Regions from separate parts of the Paenibacillus sp. Aloe-11 genome, predicted to be linked through region 1. Evidence: riboswitches for the same ligand, from Rfam matches in the RefSeq annotation. Region 1 holds a riboswitch; the other holds the start of a gene.

Region 1 (8,295 bases):
AAATCCCTGCACCAAGAAAGCTGACATGTGTGTCTGTGTTGGCATTATGCCCGGCCAGCTCGGCCAGATGGCGGGTTAAGGCTCTTTCGTCCAGTCGAGAGGACATGGGCAGCTCGCCCTGATATCGGATTTCTGCTGGAATATCACTAAATAAATCGTCAATGGACGATACGCCGACCACACGCAGCATTTCGGTTTGGTCCTGTTCGGTCATGGGCAGATAGCGATGCTGCTTCATAGGTTCTGGCTCCTTTCGAAAAGCAAAATGTAAAGTCGTAAATTGGCTAATACATAATCGTGAACTGGAAAATCCAGAAGTCCATATCTCCTTGTTCGCTTTATAGAAATGAAAAGAGTCTAGGATCAGCGTGAACGTTTATAAAAAGGCGCTGCTACCACCTCGGCGCGCAGGCGTTTGCCACGGATCTCGACCTCCAGCGGTGTGGATAGGGCGCTAAACCGGCTGTCCACCAAGGCCAGACCCAGATTGCGTTTTAAGGTTGGCGATTGGGTTCCCGTTGTAACCTCACCGATTTGCTGTCCTTCCGCGAATACCGGGTAATGGGCGCGCGGGATACCGCGATCCAGCAATTCCAGTCCGATCAGCTTGCGGGGAATACCTTGCTCCTTCTGGCGCTGCAGCGCTTCTCTGCCGATAAAATCTCCCTTGCCCAGCTTAACGAAAAAGCCCAAGCCAGCCTCAAGCGGTGAAATCGTGGCAGATAGCTCTTGTCCGTACAAGGGCAGCCGTGCCTCAAAGCGCAGCGTATCCCGGGCACCAAGCCCGGCGGGAATCAGACCATACGACTCACCTGCGCGAAGCAATCCTTCCCATACAGCCGCTGCTTCCGCTGCAGGTATATACATTTCAAAACCATCTTCACCTGTATATCCGGTGCGGGAGACGAGTGCTTTCACTCCGAACAGCTGCACGTTCTCACGGAATCGGAAGGAGACCAGATTGGTTATATCCGTATCTGTCACGGCTGCCATAATACGCGCTGCTTCCGGGCCTTGCAACGCCAGCAATGCTATGGCATCCGACACATTTTCGAGATGAACGGATGCAGGCACGTGGCGCATAAGCCAATCCCAATCCTTGTCGATGTTGGAGGCATTGACAACAAGCATGTAGCGCTCCGGTCCTTTGCAGTACACAAGCAGGTCATCCACCACACCACCATCAGGGTAACACAAGAGCGAGTACTGGGCCTGACCCGGTTCCAACTGGCTGACATCGTTCGTCGTTACCTGTTGCAGAAAAGCTTGGGCTTCTTTGCCTTCAACCAAAAACTCGCCCATATGCGATACATCGAATAATCCCGCATGTTGGCGGACGGCCTCATGCTCCTTTTGAATGCCGCTAAACTGCACAGGGAGCTCCCAGCCTCCAAAGTCAATGCAACGGACTCCGGGCAGCGTCCCGTAAGAAGAATACAGCGGCGTTTTGCGCAAGTTAGTCATTTTTCCACTCCTATCCGGTATTATCGGCTAAACAAAAAAGACAGGCCGAAAAAAACGTATAGACGGCGGTCTATACTCTTTTTTCAGCTCTGTCCTTGATACCTGAAAGTTACCCCGGTGTGTACCAGGTTTCCTCTTGGGTGATCCGCTTCATCGCGAATGCTCTCCAGAGATGCGTCCGGCAGAGGTCCTTTTGCCTGAGAGATTCACCTGCCGTGCAGGTTTACTCCTTCGGCGCTACCTTTGGAAACAAATACTGTTACCGGGTTATGCCAGCAACAAAACTTGCTCCGATTCGCATGTGCCTCTGTCTCACAGCACTGTCTTACAAGCGATAATAGCTATGCGAATCCTGGCAGTCTCTCCCTCCGCGTTCATCCGCGTTTGCAGTTGTCGGGGTGTTTCCACAAGCATTGGCTATAACCCATTAATACGCAAATTCATTCAAAATGTCAATAAAAATGTCATGAAAATCAATCTAAAAAACATTTAATACATAAATAAGGATATGTAAGCGTTTGTTATACCTTGTCATATTTTGGTTTACAACGCTTTTTACAGTGATATGAAGTATTTTTGTTAGTATTATTGACATAGGTATTCTTGTTGTCATAATCTTAACCTGTCTAGTATAGGTGGGCAGAAGCAATTACATTCCCTTGGAAGTGAGGCGGAAGCAGGATGAGCGAAGTGAAACAGCAGCTTTGGTATACGGAGGAGCATGAATGGGTTGAGCGTATAGAGGATGGAAAGGTTCGAATCGGTATTACAGATTTTGCACAGCACCAACTGGGTGACATTGTTTTTGTGGAGTTGCCTGAGGAGGGAGCAGCAATTGAACAAGGAGCGGAGGTTGGTACGATTGAATCGGTGAAGACGGTATCCGATTTGTTTGCTCCGGTGACGGGAATCATATTAAGGGTGAATGAAACGTTGGAAACTACGCCTGAGCTGGTGAACGAGTCTCCCTATGAAAAAGGCTGGATGATCGAGGTCGAGATCAGCAACGATGTGGAGGAAGCTCTGGGCAAGCTATTGTCTGCGGATGAGTACGAGAGATTGACTGCCGAAGGGTAATAATAAAGTCATATCGTGTCGAATTATGACGTTTCGATCTGAAATTTGTAAGTTGCTGTGTTGAATAGCCAAAAATGACCTCATATTCCACAGTAAAGTGTCAAGTGGAGGATGAGGTCATTTTATATCACATATTTTTCGTTTTGTTCATGCCGGTATCCGGCGTTTAAACTCTAGTCTGCGGACTGGCCATTTTAGCGCATATAGCCGCCCTTGCCGTCTGATCGGGCATAACCGTCCCTGAAATTTTTCACAGATGCCTCCAAACTTTCATAGCCTGCAAAGGAACCGCTACTTATGGTATATCCCATATCATCGAAGAAATCGCCGTAAGTAACGGCCTGTCCGGTGGCTCCTCCATGTTCTCGCTTGCTGGCCCCACCGTGACCAATCGAAAGCCCCTTAACTATGGCATGACCGCTCACCGTATAATACCCCTTAACTAAAGCGCTTTCAACCACCTGTCCATATTCCGAAACTTCTGCTTGTTCAGTAACAACGGCTTGATCCCCTACATGACTATGACCTGTTATTTTTGCAGAACCGTCTGCAATCGCATACCCGCTTAGGGTAGCGGATTCGCCGATCTGGGCGCTTCCACGCACCAGCGCATAGTCTGTAATCTTGGCTGAGCCGCTTACTCTTGCGGCACCGCGCACCACAGCAAAATCTTCAATGCGGACATTCCCGGTCACGGTTGCACTGTCAAGAACCTTGGCATTCTTAGCCACATAGACACTATCATCGACCCGAGCGGTGTCGGCTACGAAACCTCCGCCATTTCTGTGTACATGCCCCCTGATGCCGGTACTTTCTTCAACCTTGCGCATTTGCGGTTCAGCATTTTCCAAGGTGACTTGATAAGGATATTGCGGTTTGGATTCAAACGGAATATTTTTTTCGGAGAACTTTCTTTGCCAGCTTCCAATACCTATTTTGGTTTTTTGCATGCTTTCCAACGTAGGGGTTGCCGCTACGCTCAAATAAGCTTTTTCCCCGTTAAAGACTTCTTCCTGGACGGATTCCCCGTTACCGAAAGAACGGCTGTACCGGCTTTTTCCATTCTTATTTTCAACGATAAGATATGCTTGCCAGCCAGCACCGTTTGCTTTAGCCAAGCCATCCAATTTGACTCGTACTGTGGTGGAGGAAGCGTTTGCAGGAATCTTTGCATCAAGCGGGATGATGTTGTAGCCGGTAGCCTGAGGGGCACGCTCAGAAGGAATGGTATAGACATTATCACTTCCATCCACTTTAAGCATCATCGTATAATACTGCTGCCAATATAGCTCTCCGTACCTGAGCATGTTCTCGACATTGCGTTTGTAGAGCTTCTGATTACGGAAATCAAAAGTAGCCATTCTGCTGGCAAATCGGCCAATCATCTCTTGCACCTTTACTTGAGGATTAATTCTTTGGATCACCTCATAGATGGACTCCGTTGGGTTTTCCGGTTTCCCGGACTGCAGCAGCTTTGCGACAAAACCCGATCCGTAACCCGGTAAGCCATCTGGATTTTCCTCAAGGTATTTCAGGAGCGGCCAGGCTTCGTAATATGCCCGCCCATTTACGGCGGTCAACGTGCTTGCGCGTAAATATAGAGCGGAAAAGTCGGTTGCTCCCTCCGTACCTGACTGTTGTTTATAAGCATCACTGGACGTGTATTCCTCGCGGAACCAGTTGCCCACCGCTTCGCTCCAAGGGCCAAGGTAATCATTTCCTCTCCAGCTGTTGTTTCCTTGGGCAAATTGTACTACATGTCCAAATTCATGAGGGACTGGCAAACCTGGCTGCACTCTGGGACTCATGGCATCCGGAGTGCACATCAAATATGGATACCCCTCTGAGTCAAGTCCGGCAAAAGCCCATCCCCCCTCGTAGAGATGAAGCCCGGTTCCCAGAATGACCACGTTGACCTTGTAATCTTTATTATCGCGTATCCACTCATGAGTCGAACGGGTAGGCGGTGTCATTTTAAGCTTATTTATGAATAAATCCCAGTTATCCTCCAAAATCTTTGCATTTCCCTCCAGGAAAGCCTTGGTTACTTTTTTAGATTCCCCGCCGTTGCCCCATAGGAACTGAAAATGCTCCGATTCGTATACATTGGCATTTGATCTGGAAATCACTTCCGCATCATTATGAACACCGCGTACAGAGTAGGCTGCTTGTACCGCGTAGGCTGTTTCTACCGCGTAAGTTGCTTCTACCACATTTCGGCTCTCGCTAAGTGAATCGGCAACCATTTCTACTTCCGGCTCACTTTGAGCCGATACGCTCTGCGTATGCAGAGACAGCCCCCCGGTAAATGCCAGTGTCATGGCCAAGGCACTCACTCCTGCTGCAAGCGCACGCTCTTTTCTTGTTTTTCTTGTCACATGTTTCTTCTTCATTTTTTTCTCCTTTCTGTGTAACCCTCATTTTGTTTTGCAAATCCTTTTTCTGTTCATGGTCTTTATAAGCCATGCTCTTTGAGCGTTGTCAATGCACCCCCTTTCTCTTCATTTCAGGAAAAAAGAGTTCTCCTATTATTTTTATCGGTTGACAAAATGAAAAGTGAATACATTAATGTATTAATATTCAATTTTATAGTTTATATTTCCAAGCAGAAAAAAGAAGAAATTTCAATAGGGAAACTATAGAAATGGGACAATCAGATAAGCCCCACTTTTTGTTGTTTTTTGGGCAGACGTAATTACGTGTGTTTTCTTCTATTAAGAGGCTTGTCTCCTTGTAAGAGTAGTACAAATGACAGTATGGATTTCCGACTAATTTCTATAGTTACAGGCCATATTAAGAAGAATTATGCAGGGTAAAATACCTTATCGTTAATTTAAATTTAAATGTTGTCATCAACGTTCATGACGAAAGTACGTTTTCATTTCGTTGATGAAGATAACGCTGTCATTTAGTATGAATCTTGAGAAAAGGTAGTGTTGCTATTACCAACAAGGAGGATATGAATATGAGCACAGTGGACGCAAAGTCCAATTCAAATGGAGGCGCTCGCGTCGCCGTACAGCGTTTTGGCCGTTTTCTCAGCGGTATGGTTATGCCCAATATGGGAGCCTTTATCGCGTGGGGGTTGATCACGGCACTCTTTATTCCAACCGGATGGTTCCCGAACGAGGGTTTTGCCCAACTGGTTGATCCGATGAAAAATTATTTGCTGCCACTGCTGATTGGTTACACAGGTGGCACGATGATTCACGGACAGCGCGGAGGTGTGATCGGGGCCATTATGACGATGGGTGTCATTGTGGGAGCAGACATCCCGATGTTCCTGGGCGCGATGGTAGCAGGTCCGCTCGCTGCATGGGTATTGAAGAAGTTCGACAAGGCTATTGAAGGCAAAGTCAGATCAGGCTTTGAAATGCTGGTCAATAATTTCTCGGCCGGGATTATCGGTGCCATTCTAGCACTGCTTGCCCATGTGGCAATTGGCCCGTTTGTACAAATTATCAGCCAAGTGTTGTCAGCAGGGGTACAGTTCCTCGTGAACGCAGGGCTTTTGCCGCTCGTCAACCTCATTATTGAGCCCGGAAAAGTATTATTTCTAAACAACGCACTGAATCACGGAGTATTGAGTCCAATTGCGCTGGAGGAAGCTGCAAGAACAGGCAAATCCGTTTTGTTCATGCTTGAATCCAACCCTGGGCCGGGGCTTGGTATTTTGCTGGCATACTGTCTGTTCGGTAAAGGCTCTGCGAAGTCGTCGGCTCCTGGTGCAGTCATCATTCATTTTTTCGGCGGGATTCATGAAATTTATTTCCCTTACATTTTGATGAAGCCGATTCTGATTCTTGCTGCTATAGCAGGGGGCGTTGTAGGAACCTTCTGCTTCATGTTGACAGGTGCCGGACTGGTTGCTGCTCCTTCACCGGGGAGTATCATCGCTTATTTCCTGATGACACCAAAAGGCGGATATTTGCCGATGCTGAGCGGTGTGATAGCTGGTGCGGTCGTAGCCTTTGCTGTTGCAGCAGTACTTCTCAAGACAGGTAAGCAAAAAGAAGAGGGGCTGGAGGAAGCTGCATCCCGCATGAAAGATATGAAAAATCAAAGCAGGGGTGCAAGCGCTAACGCCGCTGTAACGGAAGATAACCGCGAATCTGATCGTGCTGCCGAGATTGCCGCAGATCGAATGCTGAAGGATAAATCAGAAGTTAACAAGATCGTCTTTTCCTGTGATGCAGGTATGGGTTCAAGCGCTATGGGCGCCTCGATTTTACGCAAAAAAATGAAGCAGGCGGGTGTGGACGTTACGGTAACGAACACGGCAATCAGTGAAATTCCACAGGACGCGGATATTGTTATTACGCAAAAAACGTTGACAGAACGGGCTAAAACGGTAGCCCCGAATGCTGAGCACATTTCCATTGACAATTTCCTGAAAAGTCCTGAGTACGAAGCGCTGGTGGAACGTCTGAAATCCGATTCTTAATTCCCGTAAAGTCAGGTCGTCTGTGTACAGTTTGTATTTCCTGCTGAAGGGATGAGAGCTTGGGAAGGAACGGTATGCGCTTATGAATATTACGAAACGACAATCTGACATCGTGGAATATCTTTTGGAGCAGTCCCAAGAGGTTACGGCCGGGGAAATTGCCGAGAAGATCAATGTCAGCACAAGGACAGTTCACCGTGAACTCGGCGCAGTCGAGCATTGGCTGGCGGCTCATGAGGTAAAGCTGGAGAAAAAATCAGGCATCGGTATCTATGTGGATGCCAACCCGGCTCAGCTTGCAAGCCTGCGGGAGCAATTGATGCATACGAAGTCGGACGAATATTCGGCTGAGGAAAGAAAGATCGTGGTTCTTTGTATGCTGCTGGATGCACAGGAGCCGATCAAGCTGCTGGCGCTGGCTTCTGATTTGAAGGTCACGGTCACTACTGTCAGCCATGATCTGGACGAATTGCAAGGCTGGATCGGGGAACGGGGACTCGTGCTTGTGCGCAGACGCGGATACGGTGTCGAGATTACAGGCCGGGAGATGGACAAAAGACGGGCGATTTCCGAGCTGGCTCTCGAATATTTGGATGAATCAGATTTGTTTTCCAGTCGGGAGGAGCTTCGTCCTGTGACACATGTCGCCGACAAATTGTTGGAGATGATTGGCAGAGAGAATCTGCTGACCGTGGAAAATACTCTCTGGCAGCCCCATGATCAATGGCTGGAAAACATGGTGGAAAGCAAATATATGGAGCTGCTGATTCAAATTTGTGTTTCGCTAGCACGTCTGCGACTCGGGTATGTTGTGGATCATCGTCTCTCGTATTCGAAAACAGATTCGGACGAGAATATCATGCTGCGCGCGGCCATGGTGGAACGCATATGCACGGAATTGTCAGAGGCGCTGGATATTGAGTTTCCAGAGCCGGAACGATCTTATTTCAGGCTGTTGTTTCGTGATGCCGAGGATCATTCCACCCGGCTGCTGCCGCTGGATGATCTCGTACTGCTGGAGACCGTTCATGAGTTGATTTGCCGTGTGGAGGAAGAGACAGACACGCCATTGGCAGAGGATCGCGTTCTACGTGAAGGGCTGATTGCCCATATGGCTCCGGTACTCAAACGTTTGAAGGAAGGCAAGTCGATCCGCAACCCCCTCCTTCAGCAAATCCGCAAGGATTACGGCAGCTTGTTCGACTCGGTGAAAAAGGCTGCCGCAGACATGACAGACATGGAAGTACCAGATGAAGAGATCGGATTTCTCGTCATGCATTTCGGCGCTTCGCTGGAACGGCTGCGACAAT
Region 2 (8,295 bases), on a different contig from region 1:
TGGTACGATCTTTTAGCTTAAATCTCAAGCGTGTAGCACAATGGAATACCGAATTGACATTCTCTTCGCCACCAACGAGGGTCACTATTTCTTTAGATAGCTCTTTATCGCTCATGTTCAGAACTCCTTATGGGTTATTCTTTGCTATGGATAGGACTTTCTGTTTACCTCATGTTGCTAAGATGCGCCGGCGTGCATCCTTTTAACCTTGTAAACAAGAAAAACCTAAACTCGTGGTGAAAACAAACGCACCCTCTCTTATAGAGGAACGTTGATTTCACCATCAGTTTAGGTTTTGCCTGCCTTACCAGTCACAATCCATGAACGATGAAGGTATGAAGTTTTTAGTCTGTTATATTATTTCGTTCCGTCACACGATGAATATGAATGGTCAAATATACATATTCATCCTTGCTTAAATATTGATCGTATGTTTTTTCCAGGTACTCATTGATCTTTTGGGCACAGGCAAAGGCTTCGGTATACGTCTGCTTCACCTGGTTGTACAAAAATTCCTCGCCACTGTGAATGACCTCCTTGCGGATGACCCGCATCGCAAAATATTGCAGGTGTGTCAAAAATCTGGAGTAGCTAAAAGAAGACTCATCCAGCACAATGCCGTAATGGTACGTGATAATGTTCAATATATGCTGAACGATCTCGGTCATTTTCAGTGTAGACTTCATTTCGTTACCGTCGATCCGTGCATTCACCATATGCAATGCGATAAATCCCGCTTCATCTTCGCCCAGCTTGACTCCAAGCGTATTTTCGATTTTTTGCAGCGCGTCCAGCCCAACTGCAAATTCTTTTTTGTAGAAGCGTTTGATTTCATACAGCATCGCGTTTTGGAGCGCCAGTCCTTTTTCCTGCCGTTGTACGGCAAAATGAATATGATCAGTCAGCGTCAAATAAATATTGTCGCTTAATTCCGTATCCAGCACTTCCGCTGCATGCTTTACGATTTCATTCACGACCTCCAGATGAGATACGGGAATATCGTTTAGCAGCTCGGTAAGTTTGGCCGTGAACTCGTTTTCATTTAACATGAAAATCTTATCTATTTTATCATCATCGACGTGGTCGCCAGCCACCTTTTTGAAGGAAATGCCTCTTCCCATCACGATGACCTCTTTGCCTTTATCATTTTTAGTCAACAGGACGTTGTTATTGAGCACCTTCTCAATAATCATTGAAGTTCCCCCTTCCATCCTTTACCAATAAAAAATGCCCAAGCACAATTCAATACTATTGTTAGCAATAGCACTCAATTGAACTCAGGCATTGCCCGCATCACCGGTCACAATCCTTCGATATAGTGCTATTGTAGCACAAAAAAAAGCGATTTCAACATATTTTATTCTCTTTCGACAAAAAATATTTCACATCAAGGTCGTTTTGCCTAATTTACAAGTAACGTTACCTATGTAGTTGTACGTTCAATCAGGCTGTATTCCAGCGAATGAAGCTCCATTTGGCGGCCGATTAACTGAGGCGATAGCATAAAAAAGGCATTTTGCGCCTGACCCATAATGGGATTTTGAACGGTTGTAATTCCCATCGTATGCGCCAGCTCAGTGTTATCAAACCCAATAATTGCCAGATCTTCAGGAACACTAAGCGACTGTCTGCGTGCTTCACAGAGAATGCCAACTGCCACATAATCGTTAGCACACAAAATAGCCTCTGGGAACTCATCCCGACGTTGCAGCAAATCACGAACGACCTGTTCGCCGTCACGGATATTATAGATGGAGGAATGATTCCAATGTTGCAAAATAGGGAGGTTATGCTCACTCATGATATGCTCATAGGCTCGTTGTCTGCTTTGGGTATTGATGCTGCTCGGGCGGCCAAAGGCATTGGCTATTCGAGTATAGCCTTTTTGAATCAGATGCTGTAGCGCCAGCATGTATCCTTCATACTGATCCATAGCGACGGAGTGAATATCGGTATGCTCCATCCGTTGCCATGACACGATCGGGCCATATTTGCAGTAGGTGCTTAACAAATCGGTATCATTCACACAGGAAATGATGACCAGCGCATCGACTCTTTTTCTTTTCAAATCCTCAAAGGCCTGAAGCTCTTTCTTTTTATCTTCTCCAGAGGTATAAATGATGGTTTGAAAGCTGTACTGGCCCGCAATTTCTACAAAGCTATCCAGAAAGGCCAGAACAATCTCATTAATGGTTGAAGTAATAATGCCAATTTGTAGCGTTTGACCCTTGGATAAGGAAATGGCATTCCGATTGGGGACGTAATCCATCTCTTGCATGATTTTCAAAATTTTTGTTCTAGTTTCGTGACTGACATGAGGTGACTGGTTTAACACTCTGGATACTGTAGCTTTGGAAAAGCCCGCCAGTTTGGCAATTTGATCAAGATTCGACATGATGCTTCTCCTCACATAAGAAAAAATACTTGACATGAAACGCGTTACAAAGATTAGTATGCTAATGAGGGCATTACGTCTATTTTAAAGCATCTTTAAGTGTATTTCAAAGAGAATGGTCCTCATTATACGGTTGTTCTTGCAAAATCGAAAGCGGAGCCTTTAGGAAACGGGGGATTTGCAAAATGACGATTCAAGTTGCTTATTTGGGATTTGGCAAAAGTACAACCCGATATCATCTGCCCTATGTCCGACTCAGGGACACCTTTCAAGTATCGAGAGTGTATACACGCCAGGTGCGGGAGGAGATGAAGACAGCCTACCCGGATATACGTTTTTCGGATCAAATCATGGATGTTCTCAATGACCCGGAAATATCGCTTGTCGTCGTATGTACACCATCTGCCACACATTATGAATACGCCAAATTGGCATTATCACACGGCAAGCATGTGCTGGTGGAAAAGCCTTTTTGTGAAAGTCTTGAACAGGCGCGTGAACTGATCGAATTGGCCAAGGAAAAGAACCTGATTGTCATGCCTTATCAAAATCGCAGATTTGACAGCGATTATCTTGCTTTCAAGGAAGCGCTCTATTCCGATAAATTGGGAGATATTGTGGAGATTGAATCCCACTACGATTATTTCCGTCCTGATGCCAGTGTGCCTGGCGGCAATCCAGTCAATGGAATGTTCTACGGACTCGGCGTACATACGCTGGACAGACTCATTGCCTTATTTGGCAGACCGGAGCAGATCGGATATGACATCAAGTCTGTTCGCGCCGCTCAAGGTGCCGACGATTATAGTGAAACTGTTTTATATTATCCAGATAAAAAAGTCATTGTTAAAACCTCTCTTGTTGTGTGCCTGCCATATCCGCAGTTCACCATACATGGTACAAAAGGCAGCTTTGTCAAATGGGGAGATGACCAGCAGGAAGCCTGGCTGAAAGCAGGCAAAACCCCGGATGCCGAGGGTTTTGGTCTGGACGATCCAGCCTCCTACGGCAAGCTTAAATACGTACCTTCTGGCAGCAGTGAAGCTGTCGAAGAATTATTGCCTACGCCGACAGGAGATTATGGACGACTGTACGACTCGCTGTATGAGTCTATCGTGCACGGTACACCCAAGCTGGTTCCGGACGAGGATATTTTGCTTACGATAGAGATTTTGGAAAGCGGCTTTAAGCAGCCTTCCCCGTCCATCGTTGATTTCCGGCGATAGACCTACCATCAGGAAAGGAAGTTACAACCTATGAAGCTTGGAATGATTGGAACTGGCTGGATCAGCCAGGAGTGGGTTAAAGCCGTAAAAGAAGCTGGAGAATGGGAGATTACAGCCCTGTTTGTCCGTAATCGGGACAAGGGTGAAGCGTTTGCAGCAGCATGCCAGCTTGATAATATTACGTTGTATGACAGTCTGGAAGAGATGGCTAAATCCGATATTGATGCCATTTATATCGCTACGCCAAATTCCTTGCATATATCGCAGGCCCGTCTGTTTCTGGAGCATGGCAAGCATGCGATTGTTGAAAAACCAATCAGCCTGACCGAGCAAGAATTGCGGGATGCGTACGAACTGGCTGACCAGAATGGCTGTTACTTGCTGGAAGCAGTCCGTCATATTCATGAGCCAAACTTTTTGCGGCTGAAGGACAACGTGAAGCGTGTGGGCAGCATCCAGGGAGGCTCCTTGTATTCCATGCAATTTTCCTCCCGGTACGATCAATTGCTGTCAGGAGATGTTCCCAATATTTTTTCCTTGTCTTACGGCGGGGGAGCATTGTTGGATTTGGGGGTTTATTCGCTCTATTTTGCCATTGATTTGCTCGGAGCACCGACATCAGGTGTGTACCGTGCCAAAAAGCATGAGAATGGTGTGGACTTAGGTGGTCCGATCCTATTGTCGTATCCTGATTTTACACTGGTGATTCAACTGGGGAAAAATGCGGTGACCACCAACCGTGTGGAAATCTACGGCGATCAGGCGACTCTCATCTCCAGCGGTGTCTCCGGTATTACGGAGGTGTCTGTACTGGACGTTCGCACCAAGGTAACGGATACGGTAAGCACCCCGGAAACTCATCATTTCATGTTTCACGAGGCGCGGGAATTTTACCGGATCATCACCGAACAGGATCAGGCTCGTTATGACGAGTTAAAGTCATTGAGCATCGAGGTTCAGAAAATCAGCAATGAGCTGCGTCATCAAAATGGTATTTATTTCGAGGATGAGCAGAAATAGTGTAAAAGAAGTTTGAATATATAAGAAGAGAGGTTTTTAGACGATGGCGAAAACGCAAAAAGGCTTTCCAAAAAACTTCCTGTGGGGCGGGGCAACTGCGGCCAACCAATTGGAAGGAGCTTTTGACGTAGATGGAAAGGGATTGTCCAGTGCAGATATGATTGCCTATGTCCCCAAAGCAGAACGCAAGAACGATCATGCTATCGAGATTTCGTCCGAACGTCTGGAAGACATCCTGGCAGGTAAAGTAAACGCCCGTTTTCCAAAGCGTGAAGGGGTGGACTTCTACCACCACTATAAAGAAGATATCGCCTTGTTTGCAGAAATGGGCTTTAAGGTATTTCGCATGTCCATCCACTGGTCGCGGATTTTCCCGAATGGTTATGATGCCGAGCCGAATGAAGCAGGATTGCAATTTTACGACAATGTATTTGATGAGCTGCGCAAGTATGATATTGAGCCTTTGGTGACATTGTCACATTATGAAACACCGCTAGGTCTGACGCAAAAGTATAATGGCTGGCTGGGACGCGAAGTCATACAGCATTACGTGAATTATGCCGAAACGGTATTTACACGCTATAAGGATAAAGTAAAATACTGGCTGACCTTTAATGAAATCAATGTAATGACTATGAGTCCGTTCACAGGCGGCGGTGTGGTGATTGACCGTGTAGAAAACAAACAGCAAGCGATATATCAAGCATTGCATCATCAATTTGTAGCAAGCGCACTGGCGACCAAACGGGGACATGAGATCATCCCGGGCGCTCAAATCGGCTGTATGCTGGCCCGTATAGAAAGCTATCCACATACGTGTAACCCTGAGGATATACTGAAAGCCCAGCATGAAAATCAGATGAACCTGTTCTTTACGGACGTACATGCCCGTGGGGAATATTCCAACTACATGAACCGTTATTTTGAAGAAAATAATATTGTTCTGCAAACAGAACCCGGCGATGCTGAAATTTTGAAAAATAACACGGTCGATTTTATCTCCTTCAGCTATTACATGACTTTGACCGTATCTGCGGGCCCGGAAGGCGAGAAAGCAGCAGGCAACCTGATTGGCGGCGTGAAAAATCCGTATCTGCAGTCCTCCGACTGGGGATGGCAAATCGATCCGATCGGGCTGCGTGTTACGCTGAATACGTTTTATGACCGCTATCAAAAGCCGCTGTTCATCGTGGAAAATGGCTTGGGTGCGTATGATAAGGTGGAAGAAGACGGTTCTGTGCATGACACCTATCGCATTGATTACTTGCGTCAGCATATTGCCCAAATGAAGGAAGCGATTGCCGACGGTGTTGATCTGATCGGTTATACGAGCTGGGGGCCTATCGACCTTGTAAGTATGTCTACTTCTGAGATGTCCAAGCGCTACGGATTTATTTATGTCGATCTGGATGATGACGGTAATGGAACACTCAAACGCTCCAAAAAAGACTCCTTTAACTGGTACAAAAATGTAATTGCAACGAATGGTGAAGAGCTGTAATTTTGTGTAACTTCATATCTTCTTGGACGGGTGCAACAGAGTACATCGTAAGGATGCGCTATGCTGTGCCCGTTTTTTTGTGCAGACGGATGACTGTATCTCAGAGGGCTTCACAAATTTTTCACTTGTAATAAACTGAAAGCTTTCTGTATAATAAAAAACAATTTCATATGTCTGGTTGATGTTTGCGGGAGATGGAACGAAGGTTCCGACCGAAGGGGCAAAACTCTCAGGTGCTTGGCTGATTACAGCAAGCGGGACCGTAAACGGACAGAACTCTGGAGAGACCCTTAATTGGGCGCCGAAGGTGCACGGCAGAGAACATCTGCTTAAACTCTCAGGCAAAAGGACAGAGACGCGAATAACCTGTGACAGGGGATGCCCTATTTTTTTATAAGCTATGTAGTGGCAGCAACCTGCGCAAAAGGGTTGTATTTTTTCGTGCCTTTAACCTCTCCAGGAGTCGAATCAGCTGATTTGACTCTTTTTTGTTTTTTAATATGCTGGAGGAGCGGGTTGAAATGAATTTGGTACATGTGTTAGAAACGATTAGCAGTTGGATATGGGGAGCGCCGCTTATCATTCTCGTGATGGGAACGGGATTGTGGCTGACCATACGTTTAAAAATGCTGCAGGTATTTCGCCTGCCTTTGGCGATCAAGCTGATCGGCAAGGCCCCAAATGAAGGCAGCGGAGATGTAAGCAGCTTTGCGGCCCTGAGCACGGCGTTGGCGGCTACAGTTGGCACAGGAAGTATTGTCGGCGTAGCGACGGCGATTAAGCTGGGCGGGCCGGGTGCCTTGTTCTGGATGGTCGTGGCTGCCTTTTTCGGGATGGCGACGAAATATGCGGAAGGTGTGCTTGCGGTAAAATACCGGGTGAAGGATCGGAATGGACAGTTTTCCGGTGGCCCGATGTATTATATTGAAAATGGTCTGGGACGCCGCTTTAAACCGCTGGCGATGCTGTTTGCCTTTTCGGGCATGCTGGTGGCGCTGTTCGGCATTGGAACGTTCCCGCAGGTCAAAGCCATTGTGTCTTCGACCGAAAACAGCTTTGGCGTTCCGCCGATTGTAACGGCGTTGATAATTGCTACCCTTACAGCACTGGTTACCATTGGAGGACTCAAAAGCATTGCCAAGGTATCAACCAAGGTCGTTCCTTTTAAAACAGGCTTATACGTGCTGATTTGTATCATCGTACTGATTCGGTTTGCGGACCAGCTTCCGGCCGCAATCGCACTTGTGCTGCACTCCGCGTTTTCGACTACGTCTGCGACGGGTGGCTTTGCCGGGGCTACCATTATGCTGGCGATGCGCAGCGGGGTAGCCAGAGGTATTTTTGCCAATGAGGCCGGACTGGGAAGCGCACCGATTGCAGCCGCAGCCGCCAAAACCAAATGGCCTGCGGAGCAAGGGCTGATCTCCATGACAGGCGTGTTTATTGACACCATGGTTATTTGTCTAATGACCGGGCTGACACTGTTGGTAAGCGGTGTGTGGAGCGGACCTACTGATGCGGGCCTGATGACTCAGCAAGCCTTCTCCAGCGCGTTCCCGCTTGGCGCAGAGCTGCTCACGATCATTCTGATTATGTTCGCGTTCACGACCATGCTCGGCTGGAATTACTACGGGGAACGCTGTGTTGAATATTTGCTTGGCGTCAAGTGGATTAAGCCATACCGATATCTGTTCATTGCCCTGGTTGCCGGAGGCGCGTTCATCAAGCTGGATGCCATCTGGCTGCTGGCAGATATCTTTAACGCAATGATGGCCTTTCCCAACCTGATTGCACTGCTCGGCTTGTCAGGCATCGTAGTCGCAGAAACCCGAACCTATATGGATTCCTTGTATTCTAATAAGCAAAAGGGGATTCTTGCAGGTGCCAGTGTAGGCGCAGCTATCCAGGTAGAAGAAAAAGGACAGACAGTCAATTCATAAAAATGGAAAGTCATAACATTCAAAAGGGAGTGTCTTCAGCCATCACAGGCTTGAAGACACTCTCTTTTTGAATGTTACAGTGATGCACGCAAAAGAGCCAATTGCTCATCATTAATGCCGTAGTCAGCCAGTGGTATCTAAATCGTCAACGCTGAGCAATATTCTGGAAAAATATAATGATGAATTCGAAAAACGATTTCTCTATATCGGTGT

What was found. A riboswitch is a leader RNA that binds a small molecule or an ion and turns the genes downstream of it on or off. The one in region 1 is predicted to bind glycine.
Region 2: linked by a shared signal. The riboswitch ahead of WG8_RS18485 (alanine/glycine:cation symporter family protein) and the one ahead of gcvT (glycine cleavage system aminomethyltransferase GcvT) in region 1 are both predicted to bind glycine.

The regions. Positions count from the first base shown of each region.
Region 1 covers NZ_JH601057.1:93,313-101,607, reverse strand. The annotation lists partial or broken gene WG8_RS28715 (glycine dehydrogenase) at 1-238, opposite strand, end outside; gene gcvT (glycine cleavage system aminomethyltransferase GcvT) at 364-1,464, opposite strand; glycine riboswitch at 1,544-1,639, opposite strand; glycine riboswitch at 1,640-1,842, opposite strand; gene gcvH (glycine cleavage system protein GcvH) at 2,146-2,541, shown strand; gene WG8_RS17685 (DUF6055 domain-containing protein) at 2,736-4,934, opposite strand; gene WG8_RS17680 (PTS mannitol transporter subunit IICB) at 5,507-6,985, shown strand; gene WG8_RS17675 (BglG family transcription antiterminator) at 7,068-8,295, shown strand, end outside.
Region 2 covers NZ_JH601059.1:69,359-77,653, reverse strand. The annotation lists gene WG8_RS18515 (beta-glucoside-specific PTS transporter subunit IIABC) at 1-115, opposite strand, end outside; gene licT (BglG family transcription antiterminator LicT) at 345-1,193, opposite strand; gene WG8_RS18505 (LacI family DNA-binding transcriptional regulator) at 1,424-2,395, opposite strand; gene WG8_RS18500 (oxidoreductase) at 2,581-3,621, shown strand; gene WG8_RS18495 (Gfo/Idh/MocA family protein) at 3,652-4,641, shown strand; gene WG8_RS18490 (glycoside hydrolase family 1 protein) at 4,685-6,142, shown strand; glycine riboswitch at 6,411-6,505, shown strand; gene WG8_RS18485 (alanine/glycine:cation symporter family protein) at 6,664-8,082, shown strand; gene WG8_RS18480 (LysR family transcriptional regulator) at 8,228-8,295, opposite strand, start outside.